2 regions of the Mesorhizobium sp. M0802 genome follow, and region 2 is predicted to be linked to the other one. Evidence: riboswitches for the same ligand, from Rfam matches in the RefSeq annotation. Region 2 holds a riboswitch; the other holds the start of a gene.
The links. A riboswitch is a leader RNA that binds a small molecule or an ion and turns the genes downstream of it on or off. The one in region 2 is predicted to bind thiamine pyrophosphate.
Positions count from the first base shown of each region.

Region 1 (5,064 bases), on a different contig from region 2:
AATGGCGGTGGCGAATCGACCAGCACGCTCGGTCCCTGCGGCGGCGTGCTGCAGCCGCCGCCCAGTGGTGACCAGGGTATGACGCAGCCGCCGCCGGACCAGGGCAAGACGCCGGTGATCAAGCCTGGCGAGGCGCCTGCGCAGCCGCCGAAGCAATGACCTTTGCTTGAAACTTCACGGCGTGGCACGAAGGCGGTCGGTTCCGGTCTTGGCCGGGCGACGCGGTCACCGGATCAATGCCGGCGCCGGCCGCGATCGCCACCGGAATTTGGAGCCGTGCATCGTCCACGTCGAAGGTCTCCTGAGGGATTGTGCTTCAATGCGAATCTTGCGGGTGCGGGTTCTGCTGGCATGACCGAGAAGCCGATCAATTTAGTCTCCGCTTGCGGAACAAGACCGTACCGGCTGCGTTTGCCTCCAGGAGCCCGCCACCTCGATCTGCGCTGTTTTCGCCTCATGCGGGAACACGGCGGAGCTCGCCAACAACGACAGGAGACGAAGATGAAAACCATCCTTATTCCCGCCGTCGCCGGGCTCGCCATGATCGCTGGTATCGGCATTGCCGCCGCCGACGAGGTCATCGTCACGCAGCCGGCACAGCAGCAGGTGATCATCACCCCGGAACAGCGCACGGTCGTGCACCAGTACGTAAAGAAACATCCGCTTGCCTCGGTCAATCTGCTCGGCGTCGAATTGAATGTCGGCACTGCCTTGCCTGACACTGTCGAGCTGCAGGAGGTTCCCGACGTTCAGTACAGATACGCCGTCGTCGACAACCATACCGTGTTGGTCGACCCCAGCACGCGCAGGATTGTCGAGGTGGTCGAGTAACGCTCGACAACCTAACCATTCATCGGTGATACGGCCCTGTCGTTCTTCCCAAAAGGGCGGCAGGGCCGAATGACGAACATGATGAAAGGAGAATTGCCATGTTGCCGCATGTCGAGACCCCGAACTCCGCCAATGTTGCGGCGTGTTGCGACAAGTTGCTGGCCGAGCGCAACACGGCGCTGTTATCGATGAAGGAAGCCATCGCGCTCCTGCGGGAGCGCACCGGCACCGATCGTTCGGATGCCGACCTAGCGGGGCTGATCGTCAAGAAAGCGGCGCTGCTCGGCGTTGCGGTGATTTCCGACCCGCGCTGAGATGTCTCGTCACTCAAGACGCCGGCCGAATTTTCGGCTAATGTTTTCGTGGAATCTGGACCAACCGACCGGACCCAACCACGGAGGCTTAAGTGACGGACGACAAACAGGACCGCATTCGCCAGCGCGCGCACGAGATTTGGGAAAAGGCCGGCCGGCCTGAAGGCGCGCATCAGGAACACTGGGAGCAGGCCACGGCTGAAGTCGATGGCGCGGTCGCCAAGCCAAAAAAGGCGGCGAAGAAAGCTGACGCCAAGCCCGCCAAGGCAGCCGCCAAGTCAAAGGCAGCGAAGCCTGCCGCCGCAAAGTCCGGCAAAGCCAAATCGAAATAAGGCCAAGTTGAAACAAGGCCAGTCGAAATAAAGCAAGGCCGGAATTCGCTGGCCGGGCCATCCTTGGCGCCCGCCGTTCAGGCGCGCCCGAGCCTCTCAACCTGACGAATTGCGCCTGCGACGGGCAGCGCAATTCCTTGTGTTTGGCGACAGGCGCCCTCATGCCTCCCAGGCATAACTCGACAGCGCAAAGCGAATGCCGGCAGCTGTCATGGCCAGTTCGCATTCGGTGATCTGGCGCAGGTGGCGCAGATAGCGCGTCACGGTCTGTGGCAGCCAGCCGGCGCAGGCCTCGACATAGGCGCGGCTGTGAACAAGGGTGCCGGTCGACAGCCTCTCGTCCTTCTCGGCAACGACTTTCAGATATTGGCGGATGAAGCGGATGTCGTCGGCGATGTCCTGGCTGGCCATTCGCCAGGCCCCGGCGAGGCGTTCGCACTGATCGAATGACAAGGGCAACAAAGGGGGCGGCAATAAAGGCGGCGGCAACAAGGGCGGCGGCAATGACGGGGGTGACAGCAAAGGACGAGAGAGATCGGCGAAGGCAACATGGTTCGCTGTGCTCAAGGACATTCCTCTCTGCGAAAAGAGATATCGTACTTTATGTACGAACGAGCGTCAAGCCAATTTCGTACAGTTGGGACGATGACAATGAATATAGCAGCGGTCGCTTCAGCTAATCACGCATCGTGAATCCTTCAGGACTCGCACCAATTTCGCGGAGGGATTTTCCCAGGATGGTGTTGACTGTTTCCCTCGTGTCGGCGTCGAACAGGTTCAGGCCGCGCCGGATCGTCTCGCGCCAGTTTTCGCCCTTGTCCCACGCGTCCATGAAGGCGAAGGCAAGGTCGTCCTGGCGACGCGTGGCTTCGAGCGCTTGGGTCAGCAGGCGCGCTTGATGGAGATCCTTCTCCCGCTTGGCCCCAGCGCTCGGCCCGAGTCGCGAGGCGACGATCAGCTTGTGGATGGCGTAGCGCTGGGGCGAGGGGACCAGCACAGGCAAGCCCTAGCGACGCAGCAGCACAGTTCGGATGGGGTCGCGGATAAGGAAATGCAGAAACCGTAAGGGCTGCGCGGAGGCTCTGCCGTTTTCTTGTAATTACGTTTATCAGCTTGAATTTCAACGCAGTTATAAGAAATTCGTGGAAATCTCATAACGCAACGAACTGACGAGTCGCTCTGAACGCCCGGGCGCCCGGCCCGTCTGGCCCAAAACACTTTGCCGCAGTGCCTTCAACAAACGGCTTCCCCAATGTCGCGAACAATGCTTTAACCCGCTCATCCACAGGGGTGCTCCGTATGGTCGGGGCTGAGATGAGGGCGGCAAGCCTTCGGACCCTAAAGCTGATCTGGATAATACCAGCGGAGCGAGGCGGGCGATGTTTTCAGGCGCACAGATTTCCCTTTATCCCATGACCGACGATTTCGTCGGCGTCATCCTTGGCGCGCTCGGCGCGCTCGATCCGTGGCGCGACCGGCTGCGGATCGAAACCGACGACATCTCGACGCTTATGGTCGGGCCGCCCGAGGTGCTGTTTCCCGCCATGCGCGACCTGTTCGTCGCGGCGGCCAGAAGCGGCAAGCACTGCGTGCTTTCGGCAGCGGTCTCGCGCGGCTGTCCGGGCGAGCCCGACGATCCGATCTGCCGCTCCGACGAGACCGGCGGCCCCGCCATTCCGCTGGACGAGCGCAAGATCGCCGCGATCCGCGCTGTCCAGGCCACGCCGTCGACCGGCCAGCCGGTGGCGGCGCAGTTCTCGCTCTATGTGATGGGCACAGGCGACCATATGGACGAGATCTATGGCTGCATCGATTTCCTGAAACAGTCCGGCGTCTTTGAACGCTCAAAGAACTTCTGCACCAAACTGCGCGGCGATGCCGGTGCGGTGTTTGCCACGCTCAACGAGGCCTTCTGCCGCTTCGGCCCCGGCGCCGGCCACGTCACCCTCGACATCACGATTTCGGCGAACAGCCCGAGCGGGGTCTGAGCCGCGGCTCAAGCGTCGTTCCTCGAGGATGTTGCCGTGGCTGGTTTATCTGACCCATTGCGTGGAGGAGATGCCTCTGACCCCTCAGCACAAAGAGGAGGGGAGCCATTGGCGATTGGCGAAGACCGCGATGCCCACGAATCTCCCCCCTTGAGCGGGAGATGGCCGGCAGGCCAGAGCGGGTCCCACCGCGTGGAGCGCCGACGCCCTTTTTGCATCGGCAAGGCGTGGGCGCCCTATGCGAGACGACCCCCTCTGTCGCCTTCGGCGACATCTCTCCCTCGAGGGGGGAGATTAGCCGCAGCCATCGCCAAGACCATCCCTGCCGCCATCGCCTTCGCCTTGCTCCTCGCGGCCTGGGAACTCTACGCCCGCTATGGCGGCGCTGCCCCCATCATGCTGCCGCCGCCGTCGCGCGTGCTGCAGCAGGCCTGGGAGCATCGCGCCGCACTCGCCGACAACACCATGCCCACCGTCCGCGCCACATCAGCCGGCTTCGCCTGCTCGTTGGTCGCTGCCTTCGTGCTTTCGGCGCTGGTCGATTTCTTGGCCCCGCTGCGCCGCGCGCTGTTTCCGCTGCTGATCGTCAGCCAGACCTTGCCGCTGGTCGCGATCGCGCCGCTCATCGTGCTGTGGTTCGGCTTCGGGCTGATGCCAAAAATCCTGCTTGTGGCGCTCGTCACCTTCTTCCCGATGATGGTCGCGCTGGTCGAAGGTTTTGCTGCGACCAGCAAGGAGATTTCGCAGATGCTCGCCGCCATGGGGGCAGGGCGCTGGCGTATCTTCTGGCTGGCGCGCCTGCCTTCGGCGCTGCCCTATTTCTTCGCCGGGCTGCGCATCTCCGTCACCTACGCCGTGGTCGGCGCGATCTTCGCCGAATATGCGGGGGCGGCGAAGGGGCTGGGCATCTACATGCTCAATGCCAAGAACAACTTTCGGCCCGATCTGGTGCTCGCTGCCGTCGCCGTCAGCGCCGCGCTCACGCTGATCCTGTTCGGCATTGTCGTGCTCGTCCAGCGTTTCGCCATGCCTTGGGAGAATGCAGGGAGCGAAAGCCGCGACGGCAAGGTTGAAGCTGCAGAAGAGAACCGTCAATGACGCGGCTCGAACTCCGGGACATCAGGAAGAACTTCGGCGCGCTTGAGGTGCTCGCCGGCATTTCGCTTCATGTCGCGGCCGGCGAGTTCGTCTCCATCCTCGGCCCTTCCGGCGCCGGCAAGTCGACGCTGTTCCAGTTGCTGACCGGCGCGCTGAAAGGTGAGGGCGACATGCGCTTCGACGGCGCGCCATTGCAGGGCAGCCCCTTCGCCTTCATGCCGCAGCGCGACGCGCTGATGCCGTGGCGGCGCGTCATCGACAATGTGACGCTGGGGCTGGAAGTTCAGGGTCTTGGCCGCAAGGCGGCACGCGAGCACGTCGCGCCGCTGTTTGCCGAGTTCGGCCTTGCCGGCTTTGAGCGCGCCTGGCCGGCGGAACTTTCCGGCGGCATGCGCCAGCGCGCGGCGCTTTTGCGCACCGTGGTGCAGCAGCGCGACATGCTGCTGCTCGACGAGCCCTTTGGCGCGCTGGATGCACTGACCCGCGCGGGTGTGCAGCGCT
Region 1 is NZ_JAMYOY010000014.1:145,898-150,961, forward strand. Features, by position in the region: gene NKI10_RS20155 (hypothetical protein) at 1-159, shown strand, start outside; gene NKI10_RS20160 (DUF1236 domain-containing protein) at 502-831, shown strand; gene NKI10_RS20165 (hypothetical protein) at 930-1,145, shown strand; gene NKI10_RS20170 (DUF2934 domain-containing protein) at 1,238-1,477, shown strand; gene NKI10_RS20175 (hypothetical protein) at 1,637-1,888, opposite strand; gene NKI10_RS20180 (GSU2403 family nucleotidyltransferase fold protein) at 2,154-2,474, opposite strand; TPP riboswitch at 2,754-2,866, shown strand; gene NKI10_RS20185 (YkoF family thiamine/hydroxymethylpyrimidine-binding protein) at 2,857-3,465, shown strand; gene NKI10_RS20190 (ABC transporter permease) at 3,721-4,563, shown strand; gene NKI10_RS20195 (ABC transporter ATP-binding protein) at 4,560-5,064, shown strand, end outside.
Region 1: another riboswitch for thiamine pyrophosphate. It lies ahead of NKI10_RS20185 (YkoF family thiamine/hydroxymethylpyrimidine-binding protein); the one in region 2 lies ahead of thiB (thiamine ABC transporter substrate binding subunit).

Region 2 (5,064 bases):
CGGATGGCAAAGGGCATCGCCATCACCGCATTGACGGTGACGACCATGACCGGCGCGATGGCAAAGACATCGCTGACCGTGCGCAGCAGGAGAAACCAGCCGGCGCCGATGACGATGGGCGGCACGACGAGGACGAAGCCGGCGCCGGTGTCGGTGGCATGTTCGAGCAATGAACGGGCACTGGACCGGCGGCGCAGCGACAGTGCCCGCCGCGCCATGATCAGCGACAGTGCCAGCGCCACCGAAAGTAGCGCCGCCGAGAAGGCGAGACCGGCGCTGGTCAGCGTCGCCTGACGCACGGCACTCTCGCCCGCCAGCCGGCCGAGATCGGCGCCGAGGCCGGAGGCAACGGTGGCCGCCATCGGTCCGGCGACGAACAGCAAGGCGAGCACGATCAGGACGGCGTTGAACGCTGTTTCTGCTTTGCCGGCCAAGTGATAGCGGCGCGGCGCGACAGGCAAATTGGCGTCGCCGGTCACATTGGCGCCGAGCCGCGTCAGCGCCAGCATGACGGCGAAAGTCAGCGCGATCTGTAGCACCGTCAGCGTCACCGCTCGCGCCGGATCGAAGTCGAAACGCAGCGCCTGATAGATGGCGACTTCCAGCGTCGTCGCCGCCGGCCCGCCGCCGAGGATCAGGACGATGGTGAAGGAGGTGATGCAAAGCATGAAGACAAGCCCGGCGACGCCCGGCAGCGCGGCGCGCAGCACCGGCCACTCGATCAGCCGGAAGGCTGGCCTCGCCCCCATGCCGAGCTGGCTCGCCAGCCGCCATTGATCGGCCGGCACCGTTCCCAGCGCTTCGAGGAACAGCCGGGTGGCCAGCGGCAGGTTGAAGAAGACGTGGGCGACGAGGATGCCCGACAGCCCATAGATGTCGGGCCAGCTCTGGCCACCGATCGCGGCGAAATAACCGGCGCGGCCATAGAGCGCCAGTATTCCCAGCGCTCCGACAATTGCCGGCAAGGCAAGGGGCACAGTGAATAGCTGCAGGATGAAGCCGCGTCCGAAGAAGCGCGGATGCCGCGACAGCGCCCGGGCGACGAAGAGCGCCGGTACGGCGGAAAGCAGAGTCGAGAGCGCAGCCTGCCAGAGCGTGAAGCGGACAACGCGCAGGAGATAGAGGTCAAAGGCGGACGCGGCGCCGGAAAGGTCGTGCGCGCCTTCGCGGATAAGGCCGGCGAAGGCGCCACCGATCAGCAGCGCGATTGCCGCAAGCGCGACAATGCCGGCCGTGATGCGGGGGTCAGAGCGTTGCACTCTTTACCGGGCGTCGCGTTCCTTCGCGCCCCCCTCTGTCCTGCCGGACATCTCCCCCACGAGGGGGGAGATTGGCGGTTTTAGCGCTCCGCTCATTCCTGCAGCTTCGGAGATTGGCGAAAGTCAACGTAAAGGCCAATCTCCCCCCTCGTGGGGGAGATGTCCGGCAGGACAGAGGGGGGCGCCGTAGAGCACTCATCTTTTGACTATACAGCCAAATCTACTTGCTCATCACCGCCAGCCATTCATCCACCCAGGCCTTGCGATTTGCCGCGACCTCTTCCGGGCTGAACAGCAAGGTCTTCGCCGGCTTGACCAGCCTATCAAAAGCCGGATTGAGCGGCTTGTCGGTTTTCCCGGCCGGGAACATCCAGTTGGTCTCCGGAATGACATCCTGGAATTTCGGCCCGGTCATGAAGGCCAGGAACTTCGCCGCCAGCGGATTCTTCGCGCCCGTGGTGGTGATGCCGGCGACCTCGATCTGCAGATACTCGCCTTCCTCGAACGAGGCCGCCTGGTAGCGCCCGGTGTTCTCCGCCACCATGTGGTAGGCCGGCGACGTCGTATAGGAAAGCACCATCGGCGCCTCGCCCTTGGTGAACAGGCCGTAGGCCTCGCTCCAGCCCGGCGTCACCGTCAGCACTTTGCCCTTGAGTTTCGCCCAGGCTTCCGGCGCCTTGTCGCCATAGACCGACTTAACCCACAGCAGCAGGCCAAGGCCCGGCGTCGACGTCCTCGGATCCTGGATGACGATCTTGTCGGCGGCATCGCCCTCGACCAATTTCTTCAGGCTCTTCGGTGGGTTCTTCAGCTTCTCGGTGTCGTAGACGACGGCGAAATAGCCATAATCGTAGGGCACGAAAGTGTCGTCGCTCCAGCCGCCCGGCACGTTGTTTTCAGCCACCGCGCCATGTGGGACAAACAGGCCGGAAGCCTTGGCTTCCGCGGTGAGGTTGGTGTCGAGGCCAAGCACGATATCGGCTTTGGTCGACGCACCTTCGAGCTTGACGCGATTGAGCAGCGCGACGCCGTCGGCCACCGAGACGAAGTCGACGCTGCAGCCACACTCGGCCTCGAATTCCTTCTTCACCTGGGGGCCTGGACCCCAGTCGGCAGTGAAACTCTCATAGGTATAGATCGTGAGTTTTTCCTGCGCGCACGCAGGGCTTGCCAGTAGCGAAACAGCAAGCCCAAGCGCTGGGACAAGACGGGACAAAAAAATGCGCATCGGCGCCTCCTTCATTCGTGTTGAAAGGAATTGAGGCGTCGGGCTGTCCGAAGCGTCTAATCCCTCCGCCGGTACAAACCGGATCAGGTTCAGCGGGTTGGCGAGACTGCCTCTCAGCCGGTCCGCGAAGATCGCGTCCGGCACCCCGTTAGAGCGTTTCGACACATAGGCCCGGCCAAGGTGCCACGCAAGTGGAAGTTTGCCCGAGCGTGATCCCGGAAAGTGGAATCCGTTTCCGGAAAAAGATCATGCTCCAACAAAGAGTGACGGTGCCGCTCGGCCTTCCGTTTCGTCGGCGGGGCTGGTAAGGGCCAGCGGATATGAGCACATTCACCATCCTGCTTGGCGGCGATCTCGTCCGCACGCCGCGGCTCGACCGCCAGGTCGCGGGCACGCGCGTCATCGCCGCCGACGCCGGCATCGATCATGCCCGCCTGCTCGGCGTGATGCCGGAGCTGTGGGTCGGCGATTTCGATTCCGTGCCGGCGGACCTGCCTGCCGATCTCGCCGCCGTGCCGCGGGAGGTGTTTCCTCCCGAAAAGGACAAGACCGATGGCGAACTGGCGATCGCGGCGGCATTGGAACGCGGCGCCACCAGCCTGGTGCTGGCCGGCGCTTTCGGCGGCAAGCGCGCCGACCACGCCTTCCTCCATCTGGCGCTCAGCCTGCGGCTGGCCGAGGCCGGCACAAAATTGCTGTTGACCAGCGGAGCGCAGGAAGGCGCCCCTCTGCTGCCTGGCAAGGCCGGCTTCGACTATGCCGACGGAACGCTGTTTTCGGTGCTCGGCTTTTCCGATCTTTCGGGCCTCACCGTGTCCGGCGCGAAGTGGCCGCTCGACCATGTCGAGGTCGTGTTCGGCTCGTCGCTGACCATCTCGAACGAGGTCAAGTCCAACACGACCGGGGGCGGCCTCGAAATCGCGCTCGGCCATGGCCGCGCGCTGCTGCTCGCCCACCCCTACCCCTTGCCTGAAAGCTGACATGGCCCCGCCCCTTCTCAACCTCGACGGCATAAGACTGACCTTTGGCGGCACGCCGCTGCTCGATGGCGCCGAACTGACGGCGTCCGCCGGTGACAAGATCGCGCTCGTCGGCCGCAACGGCTCCGGCAAGTCGACGCTCCTGAAGATTGCTGCTGGTCTGATCGAGCCGCAAGACGGCGAGGTCTTCCGCCAGCCTTCGGCAACGGTGCGCTATCTCCCGCAAATGCCCGACATGGACGGCTTTGCCAATGTGCGCGCCTATGTCGAGGCCGGGCTTGGGCCTGCCGACGATCCCTACCGCGCCACATATCTGATGGAGCATCTCGGCCTCGCCGGCACGGAGAACCCCAACGATCTCTCCGGCGGCGAGGCGCGCCGCGCAGCACTTGCCCGCGTCATGGCGCCCGAACCCGATATTCTGCTGCTTGATGAGCCGACGAACCATCTCGATTTGTCGGTCATCGAATGGCTGGAAGAAGAGCTTGTCCGGACGTCTTCGGCGCTGATCGTCATCTCGCACGACCGTCGCTTCCTCGAACGCGTCTCGCGCGCCACTGTCTGGCTCGACCGTGGCCAGACCCGCCGCCTCGACAAGGGCTTTGGCCATTTCGAGGAATGGCGCGACCTTGTGCTGGAAGAGGAAGAGCGCGAACAGCACAAGCTCGGCCGCCAGATCGTGCGCGAGGAGCATTGGCTGCGCTATGGCGTGACGGCTCGCCGCAAACGCAACATGCGCCGCCTGGGCGAACTGCAGACCATGCGCCAGCGTTTTCGCGGCCATCGCGGCGCCGAGGGCTCGGCGACCATGGTGGCCAGCGACGCCGCCGAATCCGGCAAGCTGGTGATCGAGGCCAAGAACATCGAGAAGAGTTTTGGCGACCTGACCGTGGTCAAGGGCTTCTCGACCCGCATCCAGCGCGGCGATCGCGTCGGCCTTGTCGGGCCGAACGGCGCCGGCAAGACGACGCTGTTGAAGATGCTCACCGGCGAGATGAAGCCCGATGCCGGCTCGGTGCGGCTCGGCACCAATCTGGAAATCGCCACGCTCGACCAGAAGCGCGAGGCGGTCGATCCGGCCGAGACCCTGGCGCAGTATCTCACGGACGGGCGCGGCGAAAACCTCGTCATCAATGGCGAGCAGCGCCATGTCGTGTCCTACATGAAGGATTTCCTGTTCAAGCCGGAACAGGCGCGCACCCCGGTGCGCGAGCTGTCCGGCGGCGAACGGGCGCGGCTGCTCCTGGCGCGTGTTCTGGCGCGGCCGGCCAACCTTCTGGTGCTCGACGAGCCGACCAACGATCTCGACATGGAGACGCTGGAACTGTTGCAGGAACTTGTCGCCGGCTTTGCCGGCACGGTCATCCTGGTCAGCCACGACCGCGACTTCCTCGACCGCACCGTCACCAGCATCATCGCCCCGGACGGAGGCGGCCGCTGGATCGAATATGCCGGTGGCTATTCCGACATGCTGGCGCAGCGCGGCGGCACCCGGCTCGACGACCGCAAGGCGCGCGCCAAGGCCGAAGCCAGCGATGCGCCGGCGCCGGGCAAGAGCGAGCCGGCAGCGCCAAAAGGGCCGTCGAAGAAACTGTCG
Region 2 is NZ_JAMYOY010000004.1:199,283-204,346, reverse strand. Features, by position in the region: gene thiP (thiamine/thiamine pyrophosphate ABC transporter permease) at 1-1,259, opposite strand, end outside; gene thiB (thiamine ABC transporter substrate binding subunit) at 1,480-2,487, opposite strand; TPP riboswitch at 2,531-2,645, opposite strand; gene NKI10_RS09060 (thiamine diphosphokinase) at 2,808-3,467, shown strand; gene NKI10_RS09055 (ABC-F family ATP-binding cassette domain-containing protein) at 3,469-5,064, shown strand, end outside.